DNA from 2 places in the Pseudoalteromonas sp. S554 genome. Region 1 is predicted to be linked to the other one. Evidence: predicted binding sites of a transcription regulator. Region 1 holds the regulator's gene; the other holds the start of a gene.
The links. Region 1 encodes NrdR, which represses ribonucleotide reductase genes. Its sites were predicted from a motif close to AAACACNANATNTNGTGTTT; they were not measured.
Positions count from the first base shown of each region.

Region 1 (9,884 bases):
AAACCCGCCTTTACTAGAGCGACTTATAGCAAAAACGGGATTATCACGCAGTGCACGCCCAGGCACACTAAAGAGTTTATCGTCTTCGTATACGAACAACCCTCGCCCTGTGGCGATGTATACGCGCTCTCCATCAAACTGTAAATCGTGTACTGAGGCACGCCCATACTGACTACTTGGAATTAAGTTAATATAACTTTTATTCAAGTCAAAATAACCAACACCACTTTTATTAGCGACCCATAATTTACCATCTGGAGCTTGGCTCAGCGCCATAACCGCTTCAGTCATTTGTGAAACAGCAGCGTGCCTTTCTACTCGCCCTTCGTGAGCAAGCCACAACCCTTCACTGAAGCTTGCTAACCAAATATTATTTTTATCATCTCTAAAAATATCAGCAAACCAAATACTTTGATCTAGCTGGCTCGGCTCAACCCATTGCCATTGGCTGGATTTATCTCTGAATAACAAGCGCCCATAAGTGGAAATCCATAAACCACCATCGCTGTCACTCATAAATTTATACACAGCAGAGTTATTCGCGTTGGGTAATGGAAAGGGCCTTAGCTCGTCGTCTAAATCTAAAAAGTAAGCGCCTAGCTCCGAAGCTAAATATAAATTCCCATTTAAAAATGCAAGATCATGAACGATCGTTTGAGCTAAACGCTCGGGTAACGATATTTTAGCAGTAAGCTCTAAACGCAGTTTGGCAAAATCGGAGGAGTTTTTAGTTAAGCGTAACAAGTGACGATCGTTTACAAGCCAAATACCTTCTGGCGAAAGCGCCATTTGGCTCACTGAACCCACTATTTGAGTTATAACGGTTGCATTAGCCGTTGGTAAAATAGCTTTAGATTGACCGCGTAAGTTAACTTGACCACGACCAACGTAATATAACCCGTTTGCGGCTATCCAAGTGCCCCCTTTGGAGTCTTCTAGAATATCCCTTACAGGGCCTTTAATGTTAAATGCCTGCGCTGCAAAGGTCGCTGGATTAATAACCACTAAACCACTTCTAGTACCAACCCAAAGTAATCCATTCGAATCGATTAAAAGCTTATTAATGCCATTGCTTGGTAAAAAAGCGCTATTTTGGGTATTGTAGTTTGTAAACGTAGTGCCATCAAAGCGGCTCAAACCAAACTGTGTGCCTAGCCAAATGTAGCCTTGCTGATCTTGCACTACACTTTTTAATGATTGTGACGGTAAGCCGTCTTTAATATTCCATTGTTTAACAACATAGTCAGTAATTGAAGCCCCACTTGGCATTGCGCACAACATCAGTACACACACCAGTAAAAATCGCATCATACGCTGCCACCTAGTTAAACTAATCAAATATAAACACTAAAAGGGTAGTAAACCTGCTTTTATTAATGCTTGCAAACAAATCAATGAAAAAATACCCGCTAACACGTCATCCGCCATAATCCCAAAGCCACCATGTACGCGTTTGTCTAACATACGAATCGGGCCTGGTTTTGCAATATCAAAAAAGCGAAAAAGTAAAAAGCCAACTAATAAAGTTTGCCAATTTAATGCTGCACCTATCATGGTGATGTAGTAGCCAGCGACTTCATCCCACACAATAGCAGGATGGTCATGCACACCCAGATCATCAGCTGTTTTACCGCATGCCCAAATACCAAATACACTGATCACAACTGCAAATACTATTTGTAACCAGATTGGATAATGCATTGTTATAAATATAAATGGCAATGCTGCAAATGTGCCAAATGTACCCGGCGCTTTTGGTGCAAGACCAGTACCAAACCCTAAACCAAAAAACTGGTGTGGGCGTTTTAAGTTAAATAATCGGTTCTTATTCAAACCTGCTCCTTTGTAAAATGCTCAAAGCCCTGTTGCTCAAAGTTAAACATTTCACCATTTTGTAAAAGCTCAATCTTACCGTTACCACTTTTTATCTGCCCAATACAGGTAATATCCACACCATATTGGCTTAGCTTTAAATCAAGCATACCTTTATTGTTATCGGGAACAGTAAAAATTAATTCATAGTCATCGCCGTAGCTAAGAATAAACGGTAATTGCTTATTAAAATCTAAGCTTGCTTTCATTGCCTCTGATGTAGGAATACTCTCAACATTAATCTCTGCATTTACTTGGGACATTTCAAGAATATGTGTTAAATCGGCAAGTAATCCATCTGATACGTCAATAGCTGACGTTGCAAGCCCACGGATGACCTGACCCGCAGCAACGCGCGGTGTTGGGTAGTCAAATCGATTGTTTAAGTATTCTAAATGCGTTGGATCTATTTTAATACCTTGCTTACGAGCTTCAATAGCAAGACCTGCGTCCCCTAAAGGGCCCGTAACATAAATCCAATCACCTACTTTTGCACCACTTCTGCGTAGTGCCTTACCTTCCGGCACGGTACCTTTAGCGCAAATAGTAATAGTGAGTGGCCCTTGAGTGGTATCGCCACCAATAATTTGTACATTGAAGTATTCTGCAATTTCATGCATACCTTCAGTAAATTCTGCAATCCACTGAGAATCTATTGTCGGTAACGTTAGTGCAACAGATACCCACGTAGGTTCAGCACCCATTGCAGCTAAATCACTTAAATTAACAGCAAGCGCTCTATGCCCTAATGCGCGAGGAGAAATATCTTCAAAAAAGTGCACGCCTTCAACCAAAGTATCGGTTGTGACTGCAAGTTGGCAATTTTGTGGAACAGTGACAAGCGCGCAATCATCCCCTATACCTAGGTTAACATCACGACGAGAAATACCGCGACCTTTAAAGTAGCGGTTAATTAATTCAAATTCCTTCATACACAAAAAAGCCGACCTATGCCGGCTCTCCTTTTAACGGTTATATAAAGTAAATCTCTGAAAGCAAAGTCAGAGAAAAATACTATTACTTGCGTAAATGCTTTACAGCTTTATCAAGTACACCGTTTACAAATTTATGACTATCTTCTGCGCCAAATATTTTGGCAAGCTCAATACCTTCGTTGATAGCAACTTTGTAAGGTACATCTTCACGGAACTTAAGTTCGTAGCTGCTTAAACGTAAAATTGCTCGCTCAACCATATCTAAGTCATCAAATGGACGCGTTAAATGAGGTGATACTGATTCATCAAGTAGCTTATAATTTACAGCTACACCTGAGGCTAAATCTTTAAAGTATTCAACATCAATTTTAGTAACGTCGTTTTCGATCAACATTTGTTGCTCGATGTCGGCAATTGCATTACCGCTTAGTTGCCAAGAATAAACGGCTTGAAGTGCTAAGATACGTGCTTTACGTCTTGCTGCTGGTTTCACAAAAATTCCTTAAACTTAAATTTTATCTAACACATTAACCATTTCAAGCGCACCCAAAGCAGCTTCGCCGCCTTTGTTACCCATTTTGGTACCTGCGCGCTCAATAGCTTGTTCAATGCTTTCAGTGGTTAATACGCCAAATGCAACCGGTATATCATACTCAAGTGATACTTGCGCAAGACCTTTGTTTGACTCGCCAGCAACTAGGTCAAAGTGTGGTGTTCCACCTCTTATCACTACGCCTAAAGCGATGATTGCATCATACTCTTTTTTTGCTGCAACGCGTTTTGCCGCTAAAGGTAATTCAACTGCACCCGGTACATAAATCACAGTAATGTCGTCATCAGATACACCACCGGTACGTTTTAGCTCATCAACAGCACCTTCAAGTAGGCTGCTACCAATAAAGTCATTAAAACGAGAAATGACAATGGCAAATTTTTTGCCCGGTGCGTACTTATTACCTTCAATAATTTTCATTTGATAACCCTAAAAATAAGTTCAAGCGGTTGCGATTGCGCAAAAATTGCTGCGCATCATACCATAATAATAATAAAATAGCCTAGTTTAAGCGTTTGCCTATTGTGGCTCAATGTAATCAATAACTTCTAAATGAAAGCCCGAAAGTGCATGGTATTTTTTAGGGCGACTCATTAATCGCATTTGCTCAATTCCTAAATCTGCAAGAATTTGTGAGCCTACACCAACAGTACGAGAAGTACCTTGAAATTTACGCGGTGTAACATTTTCACCAGCGTCTGCAGCAGCAAATGCTTTAACTGTTGCTTCAAGCTCTTCAGTACTTTCTTGTTTACCTAAAATGACTAGCACACCGTCATTTTTAGCTATGTATGCCATTGCATCCGATAAGCCCCAGCTTCTGTCTGCGCTTCTATCCGAAAGTAAAATATCGTTAAATGTACTTTGTAAATGCACACGCACCAAGGTTGGTTCTTGCGCTTTAATTTCACCCTTGAGCAGTACGTAGTGTAACTGACCGTCAATAGTGTCTTTGTAAGTGACTAAGTCAAATTCACCATGCTCTGTTGGCAGTTTACACTTAGCCACTTTTTCGATTGTGGTTTCGTTTAAATTGCGGTATTCAATTAAATCAGCAATTGTGCCAATTTTAATGTCGTGCTCTTTAGCAAAAACTTCTAAATCAGGGCGGCGTGCCATGGTGCCATCAGCGTTTAAAATTTCAACAATAACAGAAGACGCTTCAAGCCCTGCTAAACGCGCTAAATCACAACCGGCTTCTGTATGACCTGCACGTGTTAATACACCACCTGGCTGTGCCATAATCGGAAAAATATGACCCGGCTGTACAATATCGCTAGGAACAGCACCTTTAGCGATAGCTGCTTGTACCGTGCGTGCTCTATCTGCTGCTGATATACCTGTGGTTACGCCTTTTGATGCTTCTATCGACATAGTAAAGTTAGTTGAAAACGCAGCGCCATTATTTTTAACCATTAAAGGCAAGTCTAGTTGCTCACAACGCTCTTGTGTCATCGTTAAACAAATTAAACCACGGCCATGAGTAGCCATAAAGTTAATTGCTTCTGCGCTAATATGTTCAGCAGCTATTATTAAATCGCCTTCATTTTCTCTGTCTTCATCGTCCATTAAAATAACCATTTTACCGGCTTTAATGTCATCTATAATTTCTTGTGCGCTGTGTAAATTCATAAATTCGCTCGTGTAAGTTGTCAGTTTCGTTATTTAATAAAGCCCGCTTTTGCGAGTAAGCTCATTGATATATCTGCGCCGGTTGGCTGCTCTGCGCCTTTGATAAGACGCTCTAAATAACGTGCAATTTGATCGACTTCTAAATTAACTTGAGTGCCTACTTTAAAGTCGGCAATTGTTGTTTGACCGCTGGTGTGCGGCACAATTGTTAATTTAAATTTATTACCTTCAACAGCGTTAACTGTCAGGCTTATACCATCAATACATACCGACCCTTTGTACGGTATGTATTTCATTAAACTTTCATCGGTTGTCAGCCAATATTCAGTAGCTCTTGCATTAGCTGTAATCGCCGTTATTGTTGCAATACCATCAACATGGCCAGACACTAAATGCCCACCTAAACGCGAAACCGGTTGCATCGCTTTTTCAAGGTTAACTGTTTGCCCTATTGAATAATGTGCAAAACCAGTTAAATGAATTGTTTCGTTAGATAAATCAGCGCTAAAACCATCAACATGTTTATCAACTACCGTTAAACACACGCCATTTGTTGCAATACTGTCACCCAGCTTTACGTCACTCATATCAAGGTCGGCGCTTTGAATACGAATGGCTAAATCGCCTTGTTTTTTTTGTAATAAAGCAATTTTGCCTGTGGCTTCTATTATCCCAGTAAACATAGCGCTACTCTTCTTTGTTAAATGATTTTAATGCGTGCTTTTTTAACGCGTTGATACGTAAATCGTCACCAATGCGAACACACTCATTAAAAGATAAATCGATAGTATCTTGCATACTCGTCAATTCAGGGAAGTTTACTAAACTTTTAGCATCATAACCCATCAGTTTTGGTGCGATATAAAAAACATACTCGTCAATTAAATCAAGCTCGGTCATTTTCCCCGCAAGGGTTGCCCCAGCTTCCAGCCATATATTATTAAACTGATGCTTTGCTAGTGTTTGTAATACATCGGTTAAATCAACCTTACCCTGTTGCTCGCGCACCGCTATGTGCTTAACAAAATGCGGCCACTGCATTGAATTATCAACCTTGGTAGTAAATATAATTACCGGGTGCGCTATTTTAAATAGCGCGAGGTCAGGTGTTAATCTGTTTTGCGAGTCTATTATAACACGCACCGGCTGACGTAGCGGTAAGTTGGTTGGTAATGAATACGGTAACTCACTTGCTCGAACATTAAGTTTTGCATTATCAACAAGAACCGTATCGGCCCCCGTTAAAATGGCACAGCTTTGAGCGCGGTATAGCTGCACATCTTTTCGTGCAGCAGGACCTGTGATCCACTTACTTTTTCCGTTTTTTAGCGCTGTTTTACCGTCTATACTGGCTGCTAATTTACAAGTTACGTAAGGAAGCCCTTGCTCCATACGCTTAAAAAAACCAAAGTTTAATGCGCGAGCCTCTTGTTCAAGCAACCCATGAGCAACTTCTATTCCGGCGTCACTCAGTATTTTAAGGCCTTTACCTGCCACTTGCGGGTTGGTATCAACCATGGCTGCAATCACCTTTTTAATACCAGCGGCCTTAAGTCCTTCAGCACAGGGGGGCGTGCGCCCGTAATGGCTACAAGGTTCAAGTGTTACATAGGCAGTTGCACCCTTTGCTTTTTCGCCGGCTACAGCAAGTGCATTTACCTCTGCATGTCCTTGCCCTGCTAACTGATGAAACCCTTCACCAATTATCTGATTATCTTTTACAAGTACACAGCCAACATTCGGATTAGGTGTTGTGGTAAACCGACCTTTTTTAGCAAGCTCAATAGCACGCGCCATATATAGTTTATCGTGCTCGGTAAATGCTGATTGGCTGCTCATGCTTATTCCCCTAAACGGGCAATTTCTTCGCCAAACTCTCGTATATCCTCAAACGAGCGATATACTGACGCAAACCTTACATAAGCGACTTTATCTAACTTTTTAAGCGCTTCCATAATGCATTCACCCACCAAATGGCTTGAAATTTCTCGCTCACCCGTTGCACGTAATTGCGACTTTATTATATTGACTACTTCATCAACCTGTTCTGTACTGACGGGACGCTTCTCAAGTGCACGATTTAAACCATTTAGTAACTTATCTTCGTTAAACGGTTCGCGACTGCCGTCTTGTTTTACAACACGCGGCATAACCAGCTCTGCCCCTTCAAACGTGGTGAAACGTTCATGGCAATCGTTACACTCACGACGGCGGCGAACTTGATGGCCACCGCCAACAAGGCGGGAATCTATAACTTTGGTGTCTTTTGCTGTACAAAATGGGCAATGCATAACTAAAGGTATCCGTTTTAAAAACAAAAAAGCCGCTAAAAAGCGGCTTTTATAATAGCATGATTGCTTATGTGATCTAAATTACCGTTTTACTTTATTAAGCGTAAACAGGTAGTTTTGCACAAATTGCTTTCACTTTTTCTTTTACTTGCGCTTGAACAGACTCATCAGCAATGTTGTCTAGTACATCACAGATCCAGCCAGCAAGCTCTTTAGATTCAGCCTCTTTGAAACCACGGCGCGTGATTGCAGGAGAACCAATACGTAAGCCAGACGTTACAAATGGAGAACGCGGATCATTTGGAACTGAGTTTTTGTTAACCGTAATGTTCGCATTGCCTAATGCTGCATCAGCATCTTTACCTGTAATGTCTTTATCGATTAAATCAAGTAAGAACAAGTGATTGTCTGTTTTACCAGAAACAACTTTGTAGCCACGCTCTTGTAATACGCTAACCATTGCTTGCGCATTTTTAACAACTTGTGTTTGGTATTCTTTAAACTCTGGTTGTAAAGCTTCTTTGAATGCCACTGCTTTTGCAGCAATAACGTGACATAAAGGACCACCTTGGCCACCAGGGAATACAGCACTGTTAAGCTTTTTGTAAATTGCTTCGTCACCACATGCAGAAATAATTAAACCGCCACGAGGGCCCGCTAATGTTTTATGCGTTGTTGTAGTAACAACATGTGCAAATGGTACTGGGCTTGGGTAAACACCCGCAGCAATTAAACCTGCAACATGCGCCATATCAACAAACAAGTAAGCATCTACTTTGTCTGCAATTTCGCGAAACTTAGCCCAATCAACAATACCTGAATAAGCAGAAAAACCTGCGATAATCATTTTTGGCTTGTGCTCTAGTGCTAACGCTTCAACTTGTGCGTAATCAATTTCGCCAGTCTCTTCGTTTAGGCCATACTGAATTGCGTTATATGTTTTACCTGAAAAGTTTACGTGTGAGCCATGAGTTAAATGGCCACCGTGTGCTAGGCTCATGCCAAGTACTGTATCAAGCGGGCTTAATAAGGCTTGGAAAACAGCGGCATTGGCTTGCGAACCCGCATGTGGTTGCACGTTTGCGTAATCTGTACCAAATAATTCATTTGCGCGGTCAATCGCTAACTGCTCAACCACATCAACGTGCTCACAGCCACCGTAGTAACGTTTGCCCGGGTAGCCTTCAGCATATTTGTTAGTAAGTTGAGAACCCTGCGCTTCTAGTACGCGTGGGCTACAGTAGTTTTCAGATGCAATTAACTCAATGTGCTCTTCTTGACGTGATGTTTCTTTACTCATCGCGTCAAATAACTCTGGATCAAAGTCCGAAATATTCATGCTACGTTCTAACATTGGGGGCTCCTGGGCAACGTGTATGGTATTTTTTAGAGGCTATATTGTACGCTTAAAACCGCACTTTGCCTACGTTCTTAAGTTGAGGATATTTAATCAGGGATTGAAACTATTTCACACCCTTTTTAAGATGATATTTTTAAATAACTTACATAATTATTTTAAATGTTTTTTATTTATTACATTTAATTAGTTAATTAAAAAAGCTATTTCACGGTTTAAAATGTGCAAAAAAGCGGCCATAGCCGCTTTCGTGTTTACTTAATATTTAAGCTAACTTAGCCAGTATTTCTTTACGCAAAGCGTCGTAATCGGCGTTTATGTCGCTTGCAAGACATGGTTTAGCCAAAGCGTCGCTCAATGGCTTTGGCATATCAAGTTCAATATTTAGTATACCTTCTACACTTTCTTTAAACTTAGCTGGATGTGCAGTTGCTAAAAAGATGCCCGCAGCACCCGGAGCTCGGTTATTGACTAAACCTTGGTAGGCAATTGCTGTATGTGGCTCTGCAACATACCCTGTTTGATGAATATTTTTCATCACCGTTTGAGTGTTTTCTTCGTCAACACTAATTGAGTAAAAGTTATCGTAACTAAACCAGTTGTTGTCCAACATAGTTTGCACACGTGGCCAGTTATTCGGCTTACTCACGTCCATCGCATTTGAAAGCGATTCAAGCGTTGCATTAGGCAACCAATTTTTATCAAGTATAAAACGAGGAACGGTGTCGTTTTGGTTGGTTGTTGCACTTAACTTTCCAACTGGCAACCCTATTACAGCGCCAATCATTGCAGCGCATACATTACCAAAGTTACCACTTGGTACAGAAATATGCGCTGTTGCACGCTTTTCTTTTGGCAGTTGTGCAATCGCTTCAAAGTAATAACACACCTGAGCGACTAAGCGGCTTATGTTTATCGAATTTGCTGAATTTAAGCCAAGTGTAGATTTAACTTCATCATCTAAAAACGACTTCTTAACAAGTTCTTGGCAATCGTCAAAACTGCCATCAACCGCGTAACAATGAATATTGCCACCTAAGGTAGTAAATAGCTTTTGCTGAGCAAGTGAAATTTTTCCTTTAGGATAAAGAATAACCACATCAATGTTTGGTTTATTGTAAAATGCATGCGCAACCGCTGCACCAGTATCACCTGATGTTGCTGTTAAAATAGTCACTTTTTCACCTTGGTTAAACTGCGCTAAGCATTCAGCCATAAAGCGCCCACCAAAATCTTTAAAGGCC
Region 1 is NZ_PNDV01000064.1:13,957-23,840, forward strand. Features, by position in the region: gene CWB65_RS13830 (ligand-binding sensor domain-containing diguanylate cyclase) at 1-1,311, opposite strand, end outside; gene CWB65_RS13835 (phosphatidylglycerophosphatase A family protein) at 1,348-1,833, opposite strand; gene thiL (thiamine-phosphate kinase) at 1,830-2,804, opposite strand; gene nusB (transcription antitermination factor NusB) at 2,890-3,300, opposite strand; gene ribH (6,7-dimethyl-8-ribityllumazine synthase) at 3,316-3,780, opposite strand; gene ribBA (bifunctional 3,4-dihydroxy-2-butanone-4-phosphate synthase/GTP cyclohydrolase II) at 3,880-4,992, opposite strand; gene CWB65_RS13860 (riboflavin synthase) at 5,022-5,675, opposite strand; gene ribD (bifunctional diaminohydroxyphosphoribosylaminopyrimidine deaminase/5-amino-6-(5-phosphoribosylamino)uracil reductase RibD) at 5,680-6,831, opposite strand; gene nrdR (transcriptional regulator NrdR) at 6,834-7,283, opposite strand; gene glyA (serine hydroxymethyltransferase) at 7,381-8,637, opposite strand; gene thrC (threonine synthase) at 8,906-9,884, opposite strand, start outside.

Region 2 (9,884 bases), on a different contig from region 1:
CGAAGCCACGAAAAGGGCCTGTTATTAATTTAGTTATTTTATTAAATGAAAATGACTTTTCTATATCATTTTCTGTAGGTGCAGGTGCTTTTGTATTTATAGTTGACCAATTAGCTTGTGCTAACGGCACTATAGACTGAATACGTTGGCCTTGCCGAGTAGTCAGGGGGATTAGCGTATCTATATTCTCAAGGACTATATTGGCAATTTTTTTTACATTAACTGAACTGGCTTCATTGCCAAGTGTTTGCATAAATCGTAGATATTCGGCTCTGATCATAACTCACACCCTTATTAATTCATTTTAACTCGACTATTTGGCTTGTTGGGATATCATATTTAAGGTAATTAAATTTATTTAAACTATTGCTATCAGTGGCATTGAACCACAGGAAAGTAGCAATTGGTCCTCAGTATGAGGAGGGAAATAATTATTTTTTATTGGAATAATTAGTCAAAAACAGTATCTATCCGTGTGGATCTATTTCTATATCGGTTGCAGGAATTGAACAGCAAGTTAGTATTTCACCATCCCCTACATAGGCTAAAGGAGACATTTCATAATGAACTTCTCCTTTAATTAACTTACACCTACATGCGCCACAGAACCCATCTCTACAGTGGTAATGGGTTTCAATATTCTCTCTTTCTAATGAGTCTAAGATGTTTTTATCAGGTTCGAGAAACGAAATAACTCGTTCCTCGACCGTTATTTTCCATGACATTATAATTCGTAATCGTCAAACTCACCTGCTTCAACGTTAGAGTCAATCTGACCAACCAAATAGCTTGATATTTCAGCTTCTTGTGGGGCAACTTGTACGTTATCAGACGTTAAATATGAATTCATCCAAGGAAGAGGGTTGCTTTTAATATCGAATGGACTTTCTAAGCCAATAGCCATCATTCTTTGATGACTAATATACTCGATGTATTCTTTGATAATTGCGGCATTCAAACCAATCATCGAACCGTCTTTAAATAAGTAATCGGCCCATTCTTTTTCTTGTTCAACTACATCCAAGAAAATTTGTCTACCTTGCTCTTCCAATTCAATGCAAATTTGTTTCATTTCAGGATCATCACCACCATTTTTCCATATATTTAACATATGCTGTGTACCCGTTAAATGAAGGGCTTCGTCCCTTGCAATAAGGCGAATTAGTTTGCTGTTCCCCTCAAGTAAAGATCTCTCTGAAAACGCAAACGAACAGGCGAAACTAACGTAAAAACGAATAGCTTCTAAAGCATTAACAGAGCACACCGCAAGGTATAACTTTTCCTTTAATTTGCGTAAAGTAACATCATATTCAACACCTTCAGATGTATGTTTACCTTCGCCATGTAAGTTATATAACTGTGAATATAAAATTAAATCATCAAAGTAAAGCGCAATACTTTCAGCACGTTTCAATATTGCAGGGTTAATGATTATTTCATCAAATACTTCACCAGGGTTGGTGAATAAATTTCTTAAAATATGTGTATATGAACGAGAATGAATCGTCTCACTAAATGCCCATGTTTCTATCCATGTTTCAACTTCAGGTAAGGAAGCCAATGGGAGTAACACCGCATTAACTGAACGTGCGGCCATACTATCAAGTAAGATTTGATATTTAAGGTTAGAGATGAAAATGTGCTTTTCGGCATCAGATAGACTTTGCCAATCCCCGCGATCTTTTGATACATCAACTTCTTCTGGTCGCCAGAAGAAAGACAGTTGTTTCTCAATTAAGTTTTCGAATGCCACGTGTTTTTGAACATCATAACGTGATACATTCACAGGGTTGCCAAAGAACATCGGTTCTTTTAAAGCGTCATTATTTTTTTGATTAAAAGTAGTATATTTCATTTTTTATTTATTCCGGGATAAAGCCACATATTTATTTTTTTATGCTGCTATTTTAAGTTGTGTGGCATTTTTTGTGATTTTATGTGTGGTTCCACACAAGTTGAACACGTTGTTTGTGTTTGATTTAGCTTGATTAGTTTTTAAAATTTCGCTATTGTGTGTGTATGGCTGACGGGATTTGAGCTCAATTATCTTGGCGTTACCTTCCATAAGTTCACGCTCAGCAAATGCAAATGAACAAGCAAAGCTGACATAAAAACGAATTGCTTCAAGAATGTTTACCGACATCATAGCGAGGTAAAGTTTCTTTTTCAGCTCGAATAAGTTTACAACCACTGTTTTACCGTTGATTTCATGCTTGCCTTCACCGTAAAGGTTGTAAAGTGAAACAGAGTTAATTAAATCATCGTAATAAGTTGTTACTGCATCAGCGCGCTCGCTAATTTTATCGTTGCTAACGATGTCATCAAAAATAAGCTCTGGTGATTGTGTTACGTTACGAATAATATGGGTGTATGAACGGCTGTGAATTGTTTCACTAAATGCCCACGTTTCTATCCAGGTTTCAAGTTCTGGGATAGACACGATAGGTAGTAGCGCAACGTTAGGAGAGCGGCCTTGTACACTATCAAGCAGTGTTTGATATTTTAAGTTACTTAAAAATATGTGCTTTTCATGCTCTGGTAGCGCCTGAAAATCTAAACGGTCTTTACTCACATCTACTTCTTCTGGTCGCCAAAAGAAAGACAGTTGCTTTTCAATTAACTTTTCAAAAATAGGATATTTTTGTTGATCGTAACGCGATACGTTAACGGTCTGGCCAAAAAACATTGGCTCTTGCATTTGGTTATTATGATTACGACTAAAAGTAGTATAAGACATGTTTATCACTCAAAAAACTATCAGAACAAAGCGGGCTGCATGCCCGCTTAAGATAAAATTAACGACTATATTTTACACGCGCCGCCTGCACAATCGTCATCTTCCACTTCTGGAGTGTCGTCTTGTGCATCAGATGCGCCATCACGGGTATTATGGTAATACAACGTTTTGACCCCCAATTTGTAGGCGCTAAGTAAGTCTTTTAATAAGACTTTCATAGGTACTTTACCGCCTTCAAATTTATTTGGATCATAATTTGTGTTTGCAGAAATAGTTTGGTCAACAAATTTTTGCATGATACCGACAAGCTGTAAGTAACCATCATTAGAAGGTATGTCCCAAAGTAACTCATAGTTGTCTTTCAAACGTTCGTACTCAGGTACAACTTGTTTTAAAATACCATCTTTACTTGCTTTAACACTAATGTGACCGCGTGGTGGCTCGATACCATTTGTTGCGTTTGAGATTTGCGATGACGTTTCTGATGGCATTAATGCGCTTAGTGTTGAGTTACGCATACCGTGTTCTTGTATGCTCTTACGCAGTGCATCCCAATCAAGGTGCAGTGGCTCATCACAAATTTTATCTAAGTCTGTTTTATACGTATCTGTTGGCATAATGCCCTGAGAATACGTTGTTTCGTTAAACTTAGGACATGCACCACGTTCTTTTGCAAGTTCGTTTGACGCTTTCATCAAGTAGTATTGAATAGCTTCGAATGTTTTATGTGTGAGTGCATTTGCACTGCCGTCTGAATAACGCTTACCATTTTTAGCTAAGTAGTAGGCATAGTTGATTACACCTATTCCTAACGTACGACGTCCCATTGTTGCGTTTTTGGCAGCTGGTACTGGGTAGTCTTGAAAGTCGAGTAGGTTATCGAGTGCACGTACTGCTAGCTCCGCAAGCTCTTCTAGTTCATCTAGAGACTCAAGCGCACCTAGGTTGAAAGCAGACAATGTACATAATGCAATTTCGCCTTCTTCGTCGTTAACGTTGTTAAGTGGTTTAGTCGGTAATGCAATTTCTAAACACAAGTTAGACTGACGAATTGGTGCAACTTTCGCTATAAACGGGCTATGTGTATTACAGTGATCTACATTCTGTAAGTATATGCGGCCAGTACTTGCACGTTCTTGTGCAAACACAGAGAACAATTCAATGGCTTTAATACGCTTTTTACGAATAGACTCGTCTTGTTCGTATTTAACATATAACGCATCAAATTCGTCTTGATCTTCAAAAAACGCATCGTAAAGACCTGGCACGTCTGATGGACTAAATAACGTGATGTAATCGTCTTTAATCAAACGAGAATACATTAACTTATTAAATTGTACGCCGTAATCTAAATGACGAACACGGTTGTCATCAACACCACGGTTATTTTTAAGAACTAAAAGGTTCTCTACTTCTAAATGCCATAGCGGGTAGAATAGGGTTGCTGCGCCGCCGCGAACACCACCTTGCGAACAACTCTTAACAGCTGTTTGAAAGTGCTTGTAAAAAGGGATACAACCTGTGTGGTATGCTTCGCCATTACGGATATGGCTTCCTAATGCACGGATACGACCAGCATTAATACCGATACCAGCACGCTGAGAAACATATTTTACAATAGCTGACGATGTAGCATTGATTGAATCAAGGCTGTCGCCACATTCAATAAGTACGCAAGAGCTAAATTGACGAGTAGGCGTACGTACACCAGCCATGATTGGCGTAGGCAATGAAATTTTAAATAACGATACCGCGTCGTAAAAACGCTTTATGTATGAAACTCGTGTTTCTCGTGGGTAATCTGCAAATAAGCTTGCAGCCACTAAAATATATAAAAACTGTGCGCTTTCATAAATTTCACCCGTTACACGGTTTTGAACTAGGTATTTACCTTCTAATTGCTTAACTGCAGCGTAACTAAAATTAAGATCGCGTGAGTGGTCAAGGTATTCGTCTAATTCGTCAAATTCTTGCTCTGTATAGTCAGCAAGTAAGTGAGCATCGTAACGTTTATCACTCACCATTTTTGTTACGTGATCAAATAAACGCGGTGGCTCAAATTGACCGTATGCTTTTTTACGTAAGTGGAATACAGCTAAACGTGCAGCAAGATACTGGTAATCAGGTGATTCTTTAGAAATCTGATCGGCAGCCGCTTTGATAATCGTTTCGTGAATATCTTTTGTACGAATACCATCATAAAATTGAATATGTGACTTTAATTCAACCTGTGAAACCGAAACGTTATTTAAACCTTCGGCGGCCCATTCTATAACGCGATGGATCTTATCAAGATCAAGAGGCTCTTTGCGCCCGTCACGTTTGCTTACAGATAACTGTTGGTTCATAGCTTTGCCTGTATTCCTTGGGGATAATGTATTTTTGACCAATGTTGTACGTCTCAAAAAGAGAAGTAGTGCTCATTTTTTATAAGTTTTACCCAATGAGGTAAATTTAATTGAATAACATTTGGCCACAATATCTGGTGTTGTTCAATTTAGAGATCACAAGATAGTGTGGTCTGAGTTGATTTGCAAGGGGCATAATTGCCCCTATTTGTGGATAACGTTGGGATAACGTATTTGTGTTAGTAGGCATTAACCTTTGATCATTCATTGAAGTTGAAATTTTTAAAAATCAACTCAGGATCGACTAAATTTACACATTTTGAAAATAAATTTCGGCTGCTTTTTTTATCATCAAGCTTTGCGTAAAAACTAACACAATCACAATATATAGTGTTTATATCTAAAATGGGCACTATATATGGTTAAATGCGTCAATAGGGCTACGCCAGTTAAAATCAGCTTTCCAAGTAAGTGCTTCTTCATCGCTTGGAATGTACCCCCACAGAGCAGTAGCTGTAGGCATACCTGCTGCTTTACCCGCTTGAATGTCTCGTTCGGCATCACCTATGTATAAACAGCGATCTGGTATTACGTCCATTAGTTTTGCGCAATGAAGTAAAGGTAGAGGAGAGGGTTTGGCTTCTTCAAGCGTATCACCGCTAATTACAACTGCCGCATTTTTTAAAGCGGGGATCGCAGCGACAAGCGGCTCAGTTAAAAAGCCAGGCTTGTTTGTCATGATCCCCCATTTGATCTTTTTGTGATCAAGTGAGATCAGTAGTGGTTCAATACCGGCAAAGCATTGGGTGTATTTCGCAATGTTTTGGGCATAGCTATCGACCAATTGCTTTATCAACTGTGCTTGTGCAAGAGAGGGCCACAATTCTTTAAAACCCGCTTCCAATAAAGCTGCCGCACCATTAGAAGCCGCTGGGCGATATATTTCGCTTGTTACTTCGGCAATTTGATTTGCTCGTAGTACACTATTAAGTGCAGCGCCTAAATCGTCAGCTGTGTCGAGTAAGGTGCCGTCTAAATCAAACAAAAACGCATCATATTGATAAAGTGCTAATGATGAACCTGCGCTCTTCATTACACCAACTTCTCAAAATGAAGGATATAATTAACACTAACATCATTATTAAGTGTGTATTGTTTAGAGAAGGGGTTATACGAAAGTCCTGAGCTTGCACGTACTTTTAAGCCCGCTTGCTCGGCCCACGCAATTAGCTGCGCCGGTTTAATAAACTTTTTGTGATCGTGAGTTCCCTCTGGAACCATTTTTAATAGTTTTTCAGCACCTACAATTGCGTACAAGTAGGCTTTCGGTGTTTTATTGAGGGTAGAGAAAAAAACATCAGCGCCAGGTTTTGCAAGTTTGGCAACGGCATGAATAATTGAAGCAGGGTCTGGAACGTGTTCGAGCATTTCCATACAGGTAACAACGTCAAATCGTTCAGGGTGTTCTTCAGCGAACTGTTCTGCGGGTATTTTTATGTAATCTACATCTACACCCGTTTCTAGGCTGTGTAATTTAGCGACAGTCAAAGGCTCTTGTCCCATATCAATACCTGTTACCTTTGCCCCCATACGTGCCATACTTTGGCTTAAAATACCCCCACCACAGCCAACATCGAGTGTTTCTTTATCAAATAAACCTTGCGTTTTATTTGCAATAAAATCTAGGCGTAACGGATTAATTTCGTGAAGAGGTTTAAACTCACCCTCTAAATCCCACCAACGCTCTGCGATGGCTTCAAATTTTGCTATTTCTGCGTGATCTACATTTTGATGTTCGGTCATAAAATACTTCCTCGTCAATCTGAGGCCATTATATAGGCCTAAATTGATAAATCGCAAAGTTTTGCGCCTGTAAATTAAAATTAATTGTGATAGCATGTCTGTTAGTAATAATAACAATACTCTTTAAAACCTAATACTGGGTTATTAAGAGCTGCTACTGAAGGAATGTGATATCAAATGACTGATCTCGCCAATGAAATTCTGCCAGTCAATATTGAAGACGAGTTAAAAAACTCCTACTTAGATTACGCAATGAGTGTAATTGTAGGACGTGCATTACCAGACGTACGTGATGGCTTAAAGCCAGTTCACCGCCGCGTTTTGTTTGCAATGAACGAGCTTAGTAATGATTGGAACAAGCCTTACAAAAAGTCGGCACGTGTTGTCGGTGATGTAATCGGTAAATACCACCCACACGGCGATAGCGCAGTTTATGACACGATAGTTCGTATGGCACAGCCATTCTCACTTCGTTATATGCTTGTAGACGGCCAGGGTAACTTTGGTTCTGTTGATGGTGATTCAGCTGCTGCTATGCGTTACACCGAAGTACGTATGGCTAAAATGTCTCATGAGTTATTAGCGGATCTTGAGAAAGAAACGGTTGATTTCGTTCCTAACTACGATGGCACAGAGCAAATTCCTGACGTTTTACCAACGAAGGTACCTAATTTACTTGTAAATGGTTCTTCTGGTATAGCCGTAGGTATGGCGACAAACATCCCACCACATAACTTAACTGAAGTTATCAATGGTTGTTTAGCATTAATTGTTAATCCAGATTTAACCATAACTGAGTTAATGGATTACATTCCTGGTCCAGATTTCCCTACAGCTGCAATCATTAACGGTAAAAAAGGGATTGAACAAGCGTATCAAACTGGTCGTGGCAAGGTGTACATGCGTGCACGCGCTGACATCGAAACAGACGAAAAAACGGGTCGTGAAACAATTATTGTTCATGAAATCCCTTATCAAGTTAACAAAGCACGCTTAATTGAAAAAATAGCGGAGCTTGTTAAAGATAAAAAAATTGAAGGCATTAGTGCACTACGTGATGAATCAGATAAAGACGGTATGCGTATCGTTATTGAGATAAAGCGTGGTGACGTAGGTGAAGTGATTCTAAATAACCTATATGCACAAACACAGTTACAAACAGTGTTTGGTATGAACATGGTTGCACTCATCAATAACCAGCCTAAGTGTTTTAATTTAAAAGAAATGCTTGAAGAGTTTATTATTCACCGTCGTGAAGTAGTAACTCGTCGTACAGTATTTGATTTACGTAAAGCGCGCGACCGTGCACACATGCTAGAAGGTCTAGCAATTGCACTTGCCAACATTGACCCAATTATTGAACTTATTCGTAAGTCTCCAACACCAGCAGAAGCAAAAATAGCGTTAACTGCACGTTCGTGGGAATTAGGTAATGTTAAAGCAATGCTTGAAAAAGCAGGTGAGGCTAACGTTGCTCGCCCAGATTGGTTAGCTGATGATTTAGGTATACGCGACGGCCAATACTTTATTTCTGAGCAACAAGCCCAAGCGATTCTTGACTTACGATTACACAAGCTAACAGGTCTTGAGCACGAAAAAATCTTAAGTGAATACCAAACACTGCTTGATTTAATTGCTGAACTGTTACACATACTGGCAAGCCCAGAGCGCTTAATGGAAGTAATTCGTGACGAGTTAGTTGAAATTAAGGCGCAATATGGTGATGAACGCCGTACTGAAATCAACGCAGCCGCGCATGATATCAGCCTTGAAGACCTAATAACTGAAGAAAATGTTGTGGTTACACTTTCTCACGAAGGCTATGTTAAGTATCAAGCGTTGTCTGATTACGAAGCGCAGCGTCGTGGTGGTAAAGGTAAATCTGCAACAAAAATGAAAGACGAAGATTTTATTGAGCGTTTATTAGTTGCAAACACGCATGATACTATTTTATGTTTCTCTACAGCAGGGCGTTTATATTGGTTAAAAGTATATCAATTACCACTAGCAAGTCGTGCAGCACGCGGTAAGCCAATTGTAAACTTATTACCTTTAGAAGCTGACGAACGTATTACCGCTATTTTGCCAGTACGTGAGTACGAAGAAGATAAATACATCTTTATGGCAACAGCATTTGGTACAGTGAAGAAAACACCTTTAACAGCCTACAGCCGTCAACGTGCTAGCGGAATTATTGCCGTTAACCTAAATGAGGGTGATAGCTTAATTGGTGTTGATATTACTGATGGTACCAACGAAATAATGTTGTTTACCGATGCGGGTAAGGTTGTCCGCTTTAAAGAAGCTGAAGAATCTGCTGTTGTTGATGAAAATGGAAACCCAGTATTAGACGAAGAAGGTAACCCAGAAATTCGTTTCAAGGGTGTTCGTCCAATGGGCAGAACGGCAACGGGTGTACGCGGTATTAAAATGACCGACGAGCAACGTGTTGTATCGCTCATCGTGCCAAAAACTGATGGCGCAATATTGACTGTAACTGAAAATGGTTATGGTAAACGAACTCAACTTGAAGATTACCCATCTAAGAGTCGTGCAACACAAGGTGTTGTATCAATTAAGGTGAGTGAGCGTAATGGTGCTGTAGTAGGTGCTGTTCAAGTTGATGACAACGACGAAATAATGCTTATTTCAAATCGCGGAACGTTAGTGCGTACTCGTGTGAACGAAGTTTCAACAGTTGGTCGTAACACACAAGGTGTTATTTTGATCAGAACTATTGACGAAGAGCAAGTAGTTGGTTTACAACGTATAGAAGAAATTGAAGTTACAGAAAGTGACTTAATCAATACTGAAGACGTTGAAACAGTTGATACAGTTATAGATGAAGTCGTGGATGATAATCCTCCTTCAGAATAATTGAGATTGAAAAAGCGGCCTTGGCCGCTTTTTTTAATGTTGTTGAAAAAAATTAATACAGCGTGGATTTAATATTTTCATGTTGAGTGTATAAATTACTGGAATGAGGCAAAGGTAAT
Region 2 is NZ_PNDV01000041.1:3,113-12,996, forward strand. Features, by position in the region: gene CWB65_RS10865 (AAA family ATPase) at 1-280, opposite strand, end outside; gene yfaE (class I ribonucleotide reductase maintenance protein YfaE) at 468-725, opposite strand; gene nrdB (class Ia ribonucleoside-diphosphate reductase subunit beta) at 725-1,855, opposite strand; gene nrdB (class Ia ribonucleoside-diphosphate reductase subunit beta) at 1,895-2,737, opposite strand; gene nrdA (class 1a ribonucleoside-diphosphate reductase subunit alpha) at 2,803-5,085, opposite strand; gene CWB65_RS10890 (HAD-IA family hydrolase) at 5,498-6,178, opposite strand; gene ubiG (bifunctional 2-polyprenyl-6-hydroxyphenol methylase/3-demethylubiquinol 3-O-methyltransferase UbiG) at 6,178-6,888, opposite strand; gene gyrA (DNA topoisomerase (ATP-hydrolyzing) subunit A) at 7,066-9,765, shown strand; gene serC (3-phosphoserine/phosphohydroxythreonine transaminase) at 9,883-9,884, shown strand, end outside.
Region 2: the regulator NrdR is predicted to act here: its motif matches at 5,209-5,228, upstream of nrdA (class 1a ribonucleoside-diphosphate reductase subunit alpha).